Regions from separate parts of the Amycolatopsis cynarae genome, predicted to be linked through region 1. Evidence: riboswitches for the same ligand, from Rfam matches in the RefSeq annotation. Region 1 holds a riboswitch; each other region holds the start of a gene.
The links. Region 1 has a riboswitch for S-adenosylmethionine ahead of ORV05_RS01770 (methionine ABC transporter ATP-binding protein). Riboswitches for the same ligand answer to the same signal wherever they lie in the genome.

Region 1 (5,180 bases):
GCGGTTCCTCCGCGGCTCGGTCTTGGCGCTGCTGATCAGCCTGACCGGTGGCGGTGCGGCCGCGCTGGCGATGAACAAGAGCGTGACGGTCGATGTCGACGGTCACACGCAGACGGTGCACAGCTTCGGCAAGACGGTCGGCGAGGTTCTCGCGGACGCCGGTCTCACCGTCGGCGAACACGACGCCCTGTCCCCGTCGCCGCAGGCGCCGGTCGGTGACGGCGGTGTCATCAAGCTGGAGCGGGGCCGCCACCTGACCCTGGTCGTGGACGGTGTCGCGAGCGACTCCTGGGTCCGCGCGAGCAACCTCGCCCAGGCGCTCGACCAGCTCGGGCTGGCCAACCACTTCGGTCCCGGCACCTGGTTCTCCATGCCGAAGGACGGTGAGCTGTCGCTTTCCGGCGCCACCGTCGAGGTCAAGACCCTCAAGCACGTCACCGTCTTCGACGGCGACTCCGCGCCCCGCCAGGTCACCTCGACCGCGGTGACGGCGGAGGAGTTCCTCAAGGAGCAGAACCTCAGCCTGGGGCCGGATGACGCGGTCGACGGTGGTGTGCAGTTCAAGTTGGCCGATGGCGCCGAGGTGCACATCAGCCGCACCGGTGTTTCGGTGATCAACCAGGAAGAGGACGTCGACCCGCCGGTTCAGCAGGTCAAGGACTCGACCCTGGATGCGGGCAAGCAGGTTGTGGACGATCCCGGTGCGCCCGGCAAGCAGCTGGTGACCTATCGGATCACGAAGAAGAACGGCAAGGAAACCGCCCGGCAGCAGCTCTCGGTCAAGGTGCTGACCGATGCCAAGCCGAAGATCGTCCGGATCGGCACCAAACAGCCCGTCGTCAGCGACGGAGCGGCCTGGGACCGCATCGCGGCGTGCGAGTCCGGCGGCAACTGGGCGACCAACACCGGCAACGGCTACTACGGCGGTCTCCAGTTCGACCAGCAGACCTGGCTCGCCTACGGCGGCGGGGCGTACGCCCAGTACCCGAACCAGGCCACCCGCGAGCAGCAGATCGCGATCGCGACCAAGGTGCGCGACGCGCGCGGCGGCTACAGCGCCTGGCCGGTCTGCGGCGCCCGGGCCTGATCCGGATGACCCTGAAGGACACCTTCAGGGTCATGAACGCCCTCAAGGTCGCCTTGGGGGCACCGCCCTGGCCGACTCGGCCTGAACTGACAGTAGAGTTCCGGGCGTGACTACGCTGCTCGGGCCCGCCGAGATCCGTGGGCTGGCCGCCGAGCTGGAGGTGCGGCCGACCAAGAAGCTCGGCCAGAACTTCGTGCACGACCCGAACACCGTCCGGCGGATCGTGGAACTGGCCGGGGTCGCCCCCGGCGACTCCGTACTGGAGGTCGGTCCCGGGCTCGGCTCGCTGACCCTGGGCCTGCTGGCCGCGGGGGCGCGGGTGTCGGCCGTGGAGATCGATCCGGTCCTGGCCGGGCGGCTGCCCGCCACCGCCGCCGAACACGCGCCCGAAGCGGCGTCGCGGCTGACCGTGCTGACCCGCGACGCGCTGAAGCTGCGGGCGGACGAACTGCCGGTACCGCCGTCCACCCTGGTCGCCAATCTGCCCTACAACGTGGCCGTGCCGGTGGTGCTGCACCTGCTGGCCGAACTGCCTTCGCTGGCCAGTGCGCTGGTCATGGTCCAGACCGAGGTCGCCGACCGGATGGCGGCCGGGCCGGGCAGCCGGATCTACGGCGTACCGAGCGTGAAGCTCGCCTGGTACGGCCACACGCGCAAGGTCGCCCCGGTGCCCCGCTCGGTGTTCTGGCCCGTGCCGAACGTCGATTCCGCGCTGGTGGCCTTCGAACGGGCCGCCGAACCGGTCTCGACGGCCGATCGAGCGGCCGTGTTCGCGGTGATCGACGCCGCGTTCGCGCAGCGGCGCAAGACGCTGCGGGCCGCGCTCGCCTCGTGGGCCGGTTCGGCCGAGCGCGCGGGTGCGCTACTCCAAGCGGCGGGCGTCGACCCGGGCACCCGGGGAGAGCAGTTGACGGTCGGTGATTTCGCCCGGATCGCGGAACGTAGGGCCTTACCGCCGTCCGTGTGACCTTCGGATGTGATCTGTCCCCTGGGGCTTGCGCTTGCCTGGTCGCGTCCGTTCTACTCTTTACGTATCCATCCCGAGCGACTGAGAGACCTGGCTCGCCGAAGTCGCAGCAACCACCCGCCGGGCAGGTGCTACCGCCAGGATCGATGGAGGATTCTGTGTATCGCACGCGAATGCTCACCAGGCGCCGAGTCGTCGATGAGTGCCGCCGGAGCGTCTGCGCATGTCGTCGCTGACCGTTTTCACTAGCTGAAATTCGTTCACCCTTCGCCGACCGTCCACAATGGACGGTCCCTTGTGCTGACGACTGTTCGCGCCCGGATCTTGCCGGCGCTCGTCCTGTGGAGCTGTTGTGATCACTCTCGAAAAGCTGACCAAGTCCTTTCCCGGTAACCCGTCTCCGGTGCTCGCTCTGCGGGAAGTGAGCCTCGAGATCGGCGCCGGTTCGCTGTACGGCGTGTTCGGTCCCGCCGAGGCGGGGAAGTCGACACTGGCCCGCTGCATCGCGTTGCAGGAGAAGCCGGACCGCGGGACGGTGCGGCTGGATGGGCTGAACACGGCCGCGCTGGACGGCCGCAGGCTGCGCGAGGTGCGGCGCCAGGTGGCGGTGCTCAACCCGGTGCTGCACGAGGAGCGCACCGCGGCCGGGAACGTGGCCGCTCCGCTCGAACAGCTCGGGGTGGACGGCCCGCAGCGGCGGAGCCGCGTCGGACGGCTGCTCGACGTGGCCGGGCTGACGCAGCGTGCCGCGCAGCGGCCGGGTGAGCTGACCCCCGGGCAGCGGCGCCGGGTCGCGCTGGCGCGTGCCCTGGTCTCCGGGCCCGCCGTGCTGCTCGCCGACGACCCCACCGCCGGAGTGGCGCCCGAGGAGGCGGGCGGCGTGCTCGCCGTGCTCGACCGCGCCCGTGCCGAACTCGGGGTGACGGTGCTGCTGACCACCCAGGACGCGGGTGTGGTGCGCCGGGTCTGCGACGAGGTCGCGGTGCTGGACTCGGGCCGGGTCGTGGAGTCGGGCGCCCTGCTGAACCTGCTCGCCACCCCGGACAGCCGGATCGCCGAGACCCTGCTGCCCGCCGTCGAGACGCCGCGTGCCCAGGCCGCGAGCTACGACCGGGCGGCCGACGTGGTGCTGATCGGTTTCGCCGCCGTCGGTGCGCTGCTGCCGGAGGCCTCCACCCGGTTCGACGTCGACCTCGCCACCATCGGCGGCGGCCTGACCCGGGTCGGCGACACCCCGGTGGCGCGCTTCCGGGTCGGCGTGCGCGGCGGTCAGGCCGACGCGGCTCTGGCGTGGATCGGCGACCGCGGCGCCCACGTCACCCGGCTCGCCGACGGCCCGAAGCGCCTCGTCGCCGCCTGAGGCAGTGCCGTGAGGGGGTCCCTCACGGCCGTCAGGTAGCCGCCGGGGTGGCGGTCCGGGGGCGGGTGACGAGGGCGCCGATGGCGAGGGCCGCGAGGCCGACGATCGCACCGGCCCAGCCGTTCGCGACCGCGTAGCCGTGCACGGTGGCGCCGACCGCACCGAGTCCGGAGGCTGAGGCGGTCGCACTCGCCGCGATGGTGTTGAGCGACGCGGTGCCCAGTGAGGCTCCGGCCTGCTGCGAGGTGGTGATGAACGCCGACGCCACCCCGGCGTCTCGCTCGCCGACACCGACCGTGGCGATGTTCATCACCGTGGGCATCGCCAGCCCGGCCCCGGCGCCGAGGACGAGTTCGACCGGCAGGATCAGGCCCCAGTACGAGGAGGCCGGGCTCAGCTGGGTGAGCGTCAGCAGTCCCGTTGCCATCAGTAGCAGGCCGGTCACCAACAGCGGTCGCGGTCCGGTGCGGGGCAGGATGCGGCGCGTGATCAGCGTGGACACCAGCACGTTGCCCAGCAGGAACGGCAGGAACGCCAGTCCCGCGGTGAACGCGCCGTAGTGCATGATCGCCTGCAGCTGGTAGGTCAGGAACAGGAACATGCCGAACATCCCGAACGCGGCCGCGGCGATGCTCAGGTAGGCGCCGGTTCGGGTGCGGTCGGCGAGGATGCGCAGGGGCAGCAGCGGGTTGGCCACGCGGGCCTGCCGGAGGACGAACGCCGCCAGCAGCACCAGCGCGGTGCCGAGCAGCCCGAGCACAAGGCCGGAACCCCAGCCGCGAGTGGCCACTTCGGACAGTGCGTAGACGAGGGCGACGATGCCGCCGCTGCCGAGGAGCGCACTGATCCAGTCCAATCGCGTCTCGCGGTGTCCCGCCACGGAGGGCAGCACGAACCAGCCCGCGAGCCCGGCCGCCACCGCGACCGGGAGGTTGACGTAGAGGCACCAGCGCCAGTTCAGGTACTCGGCGAGCGCGCCGCCCGTGATGAGCCCGGCGGCGGCACCGGACATCATGATCGCGCTGTAGATCCCGAACGCCTTCGCCCGTTCCTTCGTCTCGGTGAACGTGATGGTGAGCAGGGAAAGCGTTGACGGTGCGAGCAGTGCGGCGAACACTCCCTGCGCGGCACGGGCGGCCATCAGCATGCCGGGTCCGGTCGCCGCGCCGCCGACGGCGGAGGCGATCGCGAAGCCGAGTGCGCCAACGATCAGGGTGTTCTTGCGGCCGAGCCGGTCGGCGAGGCGGCCGCCGAGCAGCAGCAGCCCGCCGAAGGCCAGCGTGTAGGCGCTGATGGTCCACTGGCGTGCCGCGTCGGACATGCCGAGGTCGTGCTGGGCCGAGGGCAGCGCGATATTGACGATCGTGGTGTCGATGATGACCAGCAGTTGGGCCAGTCCGATCACGGCCAGCGCCCACCACCGGCGCCGGTCCGCGGGCGCCTCGGAGCGCGCGGGAACAGTGGTTGTCATGGTCGATCCCCTCAGGAAGTAAGCTTGAAAACAACCATTACTTGACGGCCGACAAGTTAACTGGCTAGCCGTAAGGTAAGCTCTAACTAGTCGGCCGTCAAGTTAGTTTGAGAAGATCCTTAGGAAGGACGGCGATGGCGGGGCGTCGCAGCGACACCAGGGAGCGCATCCAGCAGGTCGCGCTCGAGTTGTTCGTCGAGCGGGGGTACGAGCAGACCTCCCTGCGGGAGATCGCCGAACGGCTCGATGTCACCAAGGCGGCGCTCTACTACCACTTCCGCACCAAGGAGGACAT
Region 2 (5,180 bases), 3.3 Mb from region 1:
GTTCGCCGCCGCGGGCTACCGGCTGGAGGAGGGCGAGCGGGCCATCGTGGTGCACACCGAGATCACCAACCGCGGCGCCATCCCGTTCGTGTCCCTGCCGGACAACTACCTCGAACTGCTCACCGCCGAGGGCAGGGCGATCACGAAGGCCCCGGTCTCCCTGACCTCCCGGCCGCCGCACAAGATCGGGGTGCAGCCGGGCGAGACCGCCGGGGGGCACACCGTCTACGTGGTCCCCGAAGCCACCCGCGTGGTCTCGCTGCGCTGGAGCCCCCGCCCCGAACCCGACGAGCGCACGCTCACCTGGTCCCTGGACGACTGACCCCCGGCCGGGGCCGTGGCGAGAGCCGTGAAGGGCCCCTTCACGGCCAACGGCCGTACGTCGTCCCAGTGTTGGGTGCCCTGAAGGTGGCCTTGAGGGTCATAAACGCCCTCAACGCCACCTTGGGGCAGGTCCCGCTTGGAGGAACGCCGCCCCTGTCCGGCCGCTGCCGGCCAACGGCCGTACGGGTCAGGAGTCGGCGCGGAGGATGTCCAGTGCGTGCTTGAGGTCGTCCGGGTAGTCGGCCTCGAACTGCACCCACCGCCCGTCGGCGGGGTGCGCGAAGCCGAGGGTGCGGGCGTGCAGCCACTGCCTCGACAGGCCGAGCCTGCGCGACAGCACGGGATCGGCGCCGTAGGTGAGGTCGCCCACGCAGGGATGCCGCACCGCGGCGAAGTGCACCCGGATCTGGTGGGTGCGGCCGGTCTCCAGCTTGATGGCCACCAGCGAGGCCGCGCGGAACGCTTCGACCACCTCGTAGTGCGTGACGCTGGGACGGCCCCCCGCGACCACGGCGAACTTGTAGTCGTGGCGGGGATGGCGGTCGATCGGCGCGTCGATGGTGCCGCGGGTCGGGTCCGGATGGCCCTGCACGACGGCGTGGTAGCCCTTGTCCACGGTGCGTTCCTTGAACGCGCGCTTGAGCACGGTGTAGGCGTGCTCGCTCTTGGCCACCACCATCACCCCGGTGGTCCCGGCGTCCAGCCGGTGCACCACGCCCTGCCGCTCCGCGGCACCGGAGGTGGAGATGCGCAGCCCGGCGGCGGCCAGCCCGCCGACCACGGTGGGCCCGGTCCAGCCCGGGCTGGGGTGCACCGCCACGCCGACCGGCTTGGACACCACCACGATGTCGTCGTCGTCGTGGAGGATGCGCAGGCCCTCGACGGGCTCCGCGACCACCTGGACGTGGTTCTCCGGCTCCGGCAGCGTGACCTCGAGCAGCCCGCCCGCGGTCAGCCGGTCGGACTTGCCCGCCGGGTGCCCGTCGAGCAGCACCTCACCGGCTTCGGCGAGTTCGGCCACCACCGTCCGGGACAGCCCCAGCAGCTTGGCGAGCCCGGCGTCCACGCGCATCCCGTCGAGCCCGTCGGGGACGGGCAGCATCCGCGCCGTCATTTGCGGCCCCGGACGGTTCCGTCGTAGTCGCGGCCCAGCACCGACAGCAGCACGATCAGGGCGCCGCCCACGCAGATGCACGAATCCGCCACGTTGAACACCGGGAAGGCCTCGGCGTTGGGGGCGAACACGGAGATGAAGTCGACCACGTGCCCGCGCAGCGGGCCCGGCGCGCGGAAGAGGCGGTCGATCAGGTTGCCCAGTGCGCCGGCGAGCACCAGGCCGAGCCCGACCGCCCAGCCCGCCGAGCGCAGGCGACCGGCGAACCAGATGAGGGTGCCCACCACGGCGATCGCCACCAGCGCCAGCACCCAGGTCATCCCGGTGGCCATGGAGAAGGCCGCACCGGGGTTACGGACGAGCTGGAGGTAGACCAGGCCGCCGAGGAGCTTCACCGGCTCCCGTCCCTCCAAATTGGACACGACGAGGACCTTGGTGAGGATGTCGAGCGCGACCGCCGCAAGGGCGACGGCGGCGAGCAGACCCACCCGCCGCTTCGGCGCCTGCGGGGCCGGTTCCTCCCCGGAGCTGGTCTCGGGCTGCGATCGGTTTTCGGTGCTCACCCGGACCATTGTCCACGCCGGGCCGTCCGCCCTGCTCACCCGGCCAGGAACGGGGGCAGCGGGCGCGGGTCCGGCACGGGCGCCCAGCGCCCGGCGGGGCGGCCGTAGGTCCAGCGGGCACCCCGCGCGACGATCTGCCGCAGCGCCAGCACCAGCCGGTCGATGTGCTCTTCGGTGGTGCCCAGGCCCAGGCTCACCCGCACCGCCTGCGCGCCCTGCCCGGCCAGCCTGCGGGTGGCGATGTGCGCGCAGAACGCGCCGTCCCGCACACCGATGCCGTATTCGGCCGACAGCACCGCCGACAGCCAGCCCGGTTCGAAGCCGTCGAGGGTGAAGCTCACGGTACCGGTCCGGTCACTCTCGTCGTCGAACAACCGCAGTTCGGCCAGCCCCGGCACGGCGGCCAGCCCGGCCCGCAGGCGCTCCAGCAGCGCGTGCTCGTGCGCCTCCAACGCGTCCCAGTGCGCCCCGAGCTGCTCGCAGGCGACCGCGAGGGCATGGACGCCGACGATGTTGGGTGAACCGGCCTCGTGCCGTTCCGGGCCGGTGTGCCAGGTGACGCCGACCCCGGTCTCGTGCCGGGTGACGGCCTTGGTGGCGCCGCCACCGGCCAGATACGGCGTGGCGGCGCGCAGCCAGTCGGCGCGGCCGATCAGGGCGCCCGCCCCGAACGGCGCGTACAGCTTGTGGCCCGACAGCACGACGTAGTCGACGTCGAGGCCGGTCAGCGAGATCGGGCGGTGCGGGGCGAGCTGCGCCGCGTCCAGTGCGGTGCGGGCGCCGTGCCGCCGGGCGACCGCGGCGATCTCGGCCACCGGCAGGGTTTCCCCGGTCACGTTCGACGCGCCGGTCAGCACCACCAGCCGCGGCCCGGCCGGGCAGCCCGCCAGCGCCCGCTCCACCGCGGCGACGGCCGCGAGCCGGGTGCGTGGCGCCGGGATGCGGACCACGTTCGGGCCGCGCCACGGCAGCAGCGCCGCATGGTGCTCGGTGTCGAACAGCACCACCGAGGTGTGCCGGGGCAGGGCGCGCGCCAACAGGTTCAGGGCGTCGGTGGTGTTGCGGGTGAAGATCACGGTGTCCCGGTCGCGCGCGCCGGCGAACTTCCGCAGCACCTCCCGTGCCCGCTCATAGACCCTTGTGGACACTTGCGAGGCGAAACCGGCGCCGCGGTGGGCACTGGCGTACCACGGCAGGAAGGCGTCCACGGCGTCGCGGACCGCGGCCAGGCACGGCGCGCTGGCCGCGTGGTCGAGATTGGCGTAGCCGGTCTCTCCCCCGGTCACCAGCGGGACGCGGGTGCCCAGCACGGCCGGGATGTCCTGCCGGACACGGATTTCGGTGCTGTCGATGGTGCTGCCGACGGTGAGCGTCACGACGTCTCCTGGACGACCCAGGGACCCCGGGGGGTCCGCGCTTGCCCGCCGCACCGCGCGGCGGACCAGGTCCTCACCCGGGGCACCCCACCGCGGTAGGAGGGTTGCCGGCCAGCGAGCCGGGGCTTCGCGCTGGCACTCATGACCTGTGGGCAGCCTAGCCGAATGGGCCGGGACGAGGCGACCGGCGACCGGATGGTGGGACGGCGGTCAGCGGCCCGATTCGCCGCGCCAGCGCGCCAGCGGGCCCGCCCGGTCCACCGCGCGCAGCCGCCGCTCGGCGGTTTCGAGCGCCGATTCGGTGGCCACCACCAGCAACTGGTCGCCCTCCTGCAGCCGGGTGGTCCGCTGCGGGGTGAAGCTCTTCCCGTCGCGCACGATCAGGCTCAGCGACGCCCCCGCGGGCAGGCGCAGCTCGGTGAGGTAGACGCCGTGCAGCCGGGATCCCCGCTGGATGCGGACCTGCAGCAGCGCCGCCTGGAGCTCGTCCAACGCCGCGGAGTCCACCTCGATCTCCTTCGGCTCGGTCTCGGCGGACAGGCCGAGCACCCCCGCCAGCCTGCTCAGCGTCGTGCCCTGCACCAGGGTGAGCACGACGACCAGCACGAACACCGCGTCCACCAGCCGCTCCGCGTCCGGCAGGCCGAGGGCGAGCGGGATCATGGCGAGCACGATGGGCACCGCCCCGCGCAGTCCCGCCCAGGACAGGAACACCTGCTCCCGCCAGGGAACGCGGAACGGCAGTTGCGACACCAGCACCGACAGCGGCCGGGCGAGCAGCAGCACCACCGCGCCCGCCACCAGGCCCGGCACCACCGCGTACAGCAGGCGTTCCGGGGTGGCAAACAGGCCGAGCAGCACGAACAGCCCGATCTGCGCGAGCCAGCCCATGCCCTCGGCGAAGGACACCGTGTCGGAACGGTGCGGCAGGCGGGCGTTGCCCAGGATCAGCGCGGCGACGTAGGTGGCGAGCAGTCCCGACGCGTGGGCGAACTGGCCGCAGGCGTAGGCGACCACGCACATCGCGACCGTCGCGAGTGGATAGAGACCGGTGGCGGGCAATGCGGCGCGCCGCAGGGCCCACGCCCCCAGCCAGCCCAGTGCCGCCCCCACCGCGAGACCGGCCAGTAGTTCGTAGACCACCAGCAGGGGCAGCGTCCAGTCCAGCCGCGAACCCTCGGCGAGCACGACCACGGCGATGTAGGCCGGGGCGTCGTTGAGGCCGGACTCGATCTCCAGCGCGCCCACCAGCCGCCGCCGGATGCCGAGCGTGCGCAGCACCGAGAACACGGCGGCCGAGTCGGTGGAGGCGAGCACGGCACCCCACAGCAGAGCCATGCGCCAGTCCAGGCCCAGCAGCCAGTGCAGTGCCGCCCCGGTGATCGCCACGCTCAACCCAACGGCCACAGTGGACAGAGCGATTCCCTGCGCCAGCGCGGGTTTGACCGACGACCAGCGTGTGGTCAGGCCGCCTTCGGTGAGGATCAGCACCAGTGCGGCGAGTCCGAGCGACTGGGTCAGCGTGGGATCGGTGAGCTGGATACCGAAACCGGCCTTGCCGAGCAGCACCCCGAGCAGCAGGTAGAGCAGCAGCGAGGGAAGGCCGACCCGGGTGGAGAGCCGGACCGCGAGCACGGAGGCCAGCAACACGGCCGCGCCCAGCCCCAGCACGACCGGAAGTTCCGCCACCGCACCTCCCCTGCCGACCCGCCTCCCTTCAAGGATAAGGGTTCGGCAATACGTCCCGGATTCGGCCCGGGCGCGCCGGAAAGACCGCCATCGGCCGTCCGAAGTGGTCAGCTC
Region 3 (5,180 bases), 2.8 Mb from region 1:
CGGCGGCCGTGCTGGCGGCAGTGGCCCTGCTCTGGCGAGGGCGGGGGACGCGCCCGCGCTGGTTCCCGGGGGCGGCCGCCCTGCTGGTGTCCGGTGTCCTCCTGGCCGGGCCGGTGACTCTGCGCCTGATCGCGGCCCGTGACGACGCACTGGGTGCTCCGGCGCGGCACGGTGCCGAGGCGAAACTGCGGGTGACCGTCACCGAGCGGCCCAGGCCCGTGCGCTCCGCCGGGTTTGCGGACCGGCAGGCCGGGGCGGGCAGCGTGGTGATCGGCGCCGAGGTGGTTTCGGCCGAGGTGCGGGGCCGCCCCATCGCGTCGTCCGGGCGAGTCGTGCTCCTGGCGCCGTTCCAGCAGTGGTCCGGGCTGCTGCCGGGGCAGGAGGTCACTGCCCGCGGGGTACTCGCGCCACCCCGCGGACCGGCCCTGACCGTGGCCGCGGTGTCCGTCCGCGGGCCGCCCGCCGAAATCGGGCCCGCACCCTGGTGGCAGCGGAGGGCGGAATCGGTGCGGGCGGCGCTGCGGGCAGCGTGCTCGGTGCTGTCCCCGGACGCGGCGGGGCTCCTGCCGTCCCTGGTCGTCGGCGATACCAGCGGGGTGTCCAGTCAGGTGGACCGTGAGTTCACCGAGGCGGGACTGTCCCATCTCATGGCGGTCAGCGGGAGCAATCTGGCCGTGGTGGCGGGGGCGGCGCTGCTCCTGTTGCGGGTGCTGCGTGCGGGGCCGAGGGCGTCCGCACTGGTCGCGGGGGCCGTTCTGGTCGGTTTCGTGGTCCTGGCGGGCGGGGAACCGAGCGTGCTGAGGGCGGGGGTGATGGGCGCCGTGGGCCTGCTCGCCCTGGCGCTCGGGCGGGCCCGGTCGGCGCTGCCCGCACTGGCGGCCGCGGTGGGCGTCCTGGTGCTCTACGACCCCGCAATGGCCGTGAACTTCGGTTTTGCCCTGTCCGTCCTGGCCACCGCGGGGCTCGTCCTGGTGGCGCCGCGCTGGGTCATGGCCATGACCCGCCGCGGGATCCCGCCCGGGATCGCGGAGGGGCTGGCCGTCCCGCTCGCCGCGTTCCTGGTCACCGCGCCGGTCCTCGCCGGGATGGCCGGTGAGGTCAGTGTGGTGTCCGTCGCCGCGAACGTGCTCGCGGCGCCCGCGGTCGCACCGGCGACCGTGCTGGGTGTGGTGACCGCGGCGCTCGCCACGGTCTGGCCCGAGGCGGCCCGGCTGCCCGCCCTGGCGGCCGGGCCGGAAGCCGAATGGCTGCTCACCCTGGCCCGGCACGCCTCCCGGGTGCCCGGTGCGCTGTTGCCTTGGCCCGCGGGCTGGTGGGGTGCCCTCCTCGCGGCGGTGGTGGTGGCCTTGCTGGTGCTCGCCTTCCGCCGTCCGGCACTGCGGATCGCGCTGGCCCTGGTGCTGGTGTGCGTACTGCTCGTGGTGGTGCCGGTCCGGGTGATCGCACCACAGTGGCCGCCGCCGGGCTGGGTGGCCGTTTCCTGCGACGTGGGCCAGGGCGATGCGGAGGTCCTCGCCACGGACGATCCCGGCCGCGCCGTCCTGGTCGACACCGGTCCCGAGCCCGGCCCGGCCGACGCCTGCCTCGGCCGCCTCGGCGTCGACCGCATTCCCCTGGTGGTGCTGAGCCACCTGCACGCCGACCACGTCGGCGGCCTGGACAGCGTCTTCGACGGGCGCTCCGTCGGCGCGGTCGCGGTCGGGCCGGGACGGATACCCGGGTGGGCGTGGCGCCAGGTTGCGGAGGTCGCGTCACGGCACGGCGTGCCCTTGCTGGAACTGGACATCGGCCGTCGGCTCGACTGGCCCGGACTCACCTTGGAGGTACTCGGACCGCACTACGTGAACCCCCGCCAGGACGACGAAACCGACGGCACCGGGATCAACAACACCTCGGTGGTGCTGCGGGCGACCACCCGGGCCGGCCGGGTCCTGCTCACCGGCGACGTCGAACTCCTCGCCCAGAGCGCCCTGCTCACCGACGGCACCGATCTGCACGCGGAGGTGCTCAAGACACCACACCACGGAAGCCGCTACTCGCTGCCCCAGTTCTTCGCCGCGGTGTCCCCGCGGGTGGCACTGGTCAGTGCCGGCGCAGGCAACCCCTACGGCCACCCCAGTAGGTCCACAATGGACACACTGGCCGCGGGTGGTGCGCTTGTCGCCCGCACCGACACCGACGGCGACGCGGCGGTGCTCAGCCAGAAGGGAGAACTCGCGTTGGTGCGCAGGGGAAAATGAGCGTGCGGGCCCGTGCGGTCAGCTTTCGAGCGCCCGGCGGACGGCGTCGGCGTTCGGCGGCACTGTCGCCTTAGGACCGATCCGGCCCTCGACGGCGTCCAGTGTCTTCAGGCCGTCGCCGGTGATCAGCAGCACCGTCTCCGCCTCGGGGTCGAGCTTGCCGGTCTCGATGAGCTTCTTGGCGGTCGCCACGGTGACCCCGCCGGCGGTTTCGGTGAAGATGCCCTCGGTTCGCGCGAGCAGGCGGATGCCCTCGACGATTTCCTCGTCGCTGACGTCCTCGATCGCGCCGCCGGTGCGGTGGACCGTGTCGAGCACGTAGGGCCCGTCCGCCGGGTTGCCGATGGCCAGGGAGCGGGCGATGGTGTCCGGCTTGACCGGCTGCACCACGTCGTAGCCGTTGCGGAACGCGGCCGAGACCGGCGAGCAGCCGGTGGCCTGCGCGCCGAAGACCTTGTACGGGCTCTCTTCCACCAGGCCGAGGCTGCCCAGTTCGCGGAAGCCCTTGTCCACCTTGGTCAGCTGGGAGCCGGACGCGATCGGGACCACGATCTGCTCCGGCAGGCGCCAGCCGAGTTGCTCGGCGACCTCGAAGGCCAGGGTCTTGGAGCCCTCCGAGTAGTACGGGCGGACGTTGACGTTCACGAACGCCCACGTGTCGTGCTCGGCGGCGAGCTGGGTGGCGAGGCGGTTCACGTCGTCATAGTTGCCGTCGACGGCAATGAGGTCGCCGTCGTACACCGCGGTGGTGAGCACCTTCGCGCGCTCCAGCGAGGACGGGATCAGCACCACCGAGCGCCAGCCGGCCCGGGCCGCCGCGGCCGCCACGGCATTGGCCAGGTTGCCGGTCGAAGGGCAGGCGAGGGTGTCGAAACCGAACTCCCGCGCGGCGGCCAGCGCGACGGCGACCACGCGGTCCTTGAACGAGTGGGTGGGGTTGCCGGTGTCGTCCTTGACCCACAGCCGCTTCAGGCCGAGGGCCTTGGCGAGCCGGTCGGCACGCACCAGCCTGGTACAGCCCGGTTCGGTGTTCGGGATTTCCTCGACGTTCGAGGGCACCGGCAGCAGCTTCTTGTACCGCCAGATGTTCTTCGGCCCGGCTTCGATGTCCTCCCGGCGGACCCGGCCGAAGTCGTAGGCGACCTCCAGCGGCGAAAAGTCCTCGGCGGAAACGAACTCCGGGGCGAGCGGCTGGCGGTGGCCCTCCTCTTTGGAAACCAGTTCCACGGCGGGGCCCAGGTCCAGGGCGCGGCCGGTCGAAGCAGTCCTGAGGGTGGCAGTCATCGCGAGGTCCTTTCCTCATCTGTCCCGCCGGGGCGGGCCGGAATTGGCACCGTGGTCGTCAGCTACCTCGCGGAATCGAGATGACAGGCTGACGCCGGTTGCCGGGGCTTCATCGGGCCGTTCCCTCTGCCCCTCTGGATGAGCGGTATTCGGTTGTGTGCGGCGGCCCTTCCAGGCGGCACGCGCCTAACACCATACGACAGGGCGTTCTCGCGGCGCCATGCCCCTGCGGGGTTCGTCACCGTGGCAGGATCGTGGCGTGAGCTCGCCCGCGGTCCCGTCCCTTCATCTCGTCCTCGGCGAAGAGGAACTCCTCGTCGAGCGTGCCGTGCGTGCCGCGCTCGAAACGGCCAGGAAGACGGATCCCGCGGCGGAACTCACGAAGGCCAAGGCGGCCGAGCTCACCGTGCCCGGACTGGCCGAACTGGTCAGCCCCTCACTGTTCGCCGAGGGCCGGGTGATCGTGCTCGAGGCCGCGCAGGACATAGGACAGGAACTCGCCGACGCCGTGCTGTCCTACCTCAAGATGCCCGCCGAGGGTGTGGTGCTCGTCGTCGTCCACACCGGTGGCGGGCGGAGCAAGGCGGCCAAGGCGCTGCCCGCCGCACTGCGCAAGGCGGGCGCACAGGTCACCGAATGCCCGAAGATCACCAAGTCCGCCGAGCGGGAAATGTTCGTGCGCAACGAAGTCCGCCAGGCCGGGGGCCGGATCGAGCCGGGCGCGGTGGCCGTGCTCCTCGATGCGGTCGGTTCGGATCTGCGGGAACTGGCGTCGGCGTCGGCCCAACTGGTCGCCGACACCGGGGGCAAGGTGGACGAGGAGGCGGTCCGCCGCTACCACCGGGGACGGGCCGACGTGACCGGTTTCGCGGTCGCCGAGAAGGCCGTGGGCGGTGACCGGGCCGCCGCGCTGGAGTCGATGCGCTGGGCCGAGCAGATCGGCGTGCCGCACGTGCTGGTCGCGGATGCGCTCGCGGACGCCGTCCGCACGATCGCGCGGGTGTCCGCCGCGGGCCGCGGCAATCCGAACCAGCTGGCGGGCGAACTGGGCATGCCGCCCTGGAAGGTGCGCAAGGCACAGGGGCAGTCGCGCGGATGGTCCCCGGCCGGGCTCGCCGCCGCGATGGGCATCGTGGCCAGGGTGAACGCCGAGGTCAAGGGCCAGGCGGCCGATCCGTCCTACGCCCTCGAACGGGCGATTCTCGATCTCGCCGACGCACGCGACCGGCACTGACGGCACTGACCGGCACCGACATTTCCCCGGGCGGGCTGCGCAACGACGGAGGGCCCGCCGCTGCGTGGCAGCGGCGGGCCCTCCGGGATGCGTGAACTCAGAGCTGGTTGGCGCGCTTGGCCATGGCCGACTTCTTGTTCGCGGCCTGGTTCGGGTGGATGACACCCTTGCTGGCGGCCTTGTCGAGCTTCTTCGCGGCGGCCTGCTGCAGCTCGATCGCCTTGTCCTTGTCCCCGGCCTCGGCGGCTTCGCGGAACTTGCGGATCGCGGTCTTCACCGAAGACTTGATCGACTGGTTGCGCTGGCGCGCCTTCTCGTTGGTCGTGATGCGCTTGATCTGGGACTTGATGTTGGCCACGCGGGCACTCCTTCGATCTGCTTCCGGGATTCGCCGCCGTGTTCTCGTGGCCCCGGAAACCCGG

Region 2: it holds a riboswitch for S-adenosylmethionine, as region 1 does, so the genes downstream of both, ORV05_RS21865 (aminotransferase class V-fold PLP-dependent enzyme) here and ORV05_RS01770 (methionine ABC transporter ATP-binding protein) in region 1, are expected to answer to the same signal.
Region 3: it holds a riboswitch for S-adenosylmethionine, as region 1 does, so the genes downstream of both, thrC (threonine synthase) here and ORV05_RS01770 (methionine ABC transporter ATP-binding protein) in region 1, are expected to answer to the same signal.

Annotation. Positions count from the first base shown of each region.
Region 1 is NZ_CP113836.1:375,346-380,525, forward strand. Features, by position in the region: gene ORV05_RS01760 (resuscitation-promoting factor) at 1-1,087, shown strand, start outside; gene rsmA (16S rRNA (adenine(1518)-N(6)/adenine(1519)-N(6))-dimethyltransferase RsmA) at 1,194-2,054, shown strand; SAM riboswitch class I at 2,120-2,207, shown strand; gene ORV05_RS01770 (methionine ABC transporter ATP-binding protein) at 2,407-3,414, shown strand; gene ORV05_RS01775 (MFS transporter) at 3,446-4,885, opposite strand; gene ORV05_RS01780 (TetR/AcrR family transcriptional regulator) at 5,020-5,180, shown strand, end outside.
Region 2 is NZ_CP113836.1:4,578,785-4,583,964, forward strand. Features, by position in the region: gene ORV05_RS21850 (AsnC family protein) at 1-322, shown strand, start outside; gene ORV05_RS21855 (RluA family pseudouridine synthase) at 512-1,438, opposite strand; gene lspA (signal peptidase II) at 1,435-2,010, opposite strand; gene ORV05_RS21865 (aminotransferase class V-fold PLP-dependent enzyme) at 2,037-3,377, opposite strand; SAM riboswitch class IV at 3,410-3,524, opposite strand; gene ORV05_RS21870 (potassium/proton antiporter) at 3,588-5,066, opposite strand; gene ORV05_RS21875 (DUF167 domain-containing protein) at 5,174-5,180, opposite strand, start outside.
Region 3 is NZ_CP113836.1:5,054,378-5,059,557, reverse strand. Features, by position in the region: gene ORV05_RS24170 (ComEC/Rec2 family competence protein) at 1-2,240, shown strand, start outside; gene thrC (threonine synthase) at 2,259-3,524, opposite strand; SAM riboswitch class I at 3,537-3,669, opposite strand; gene holA (DNA polymerase III subunit delta) at 3,784-4,758, shown strand; gene rpsT (30S ribosomal protein S20) at 4,856-5,116, opposite strand.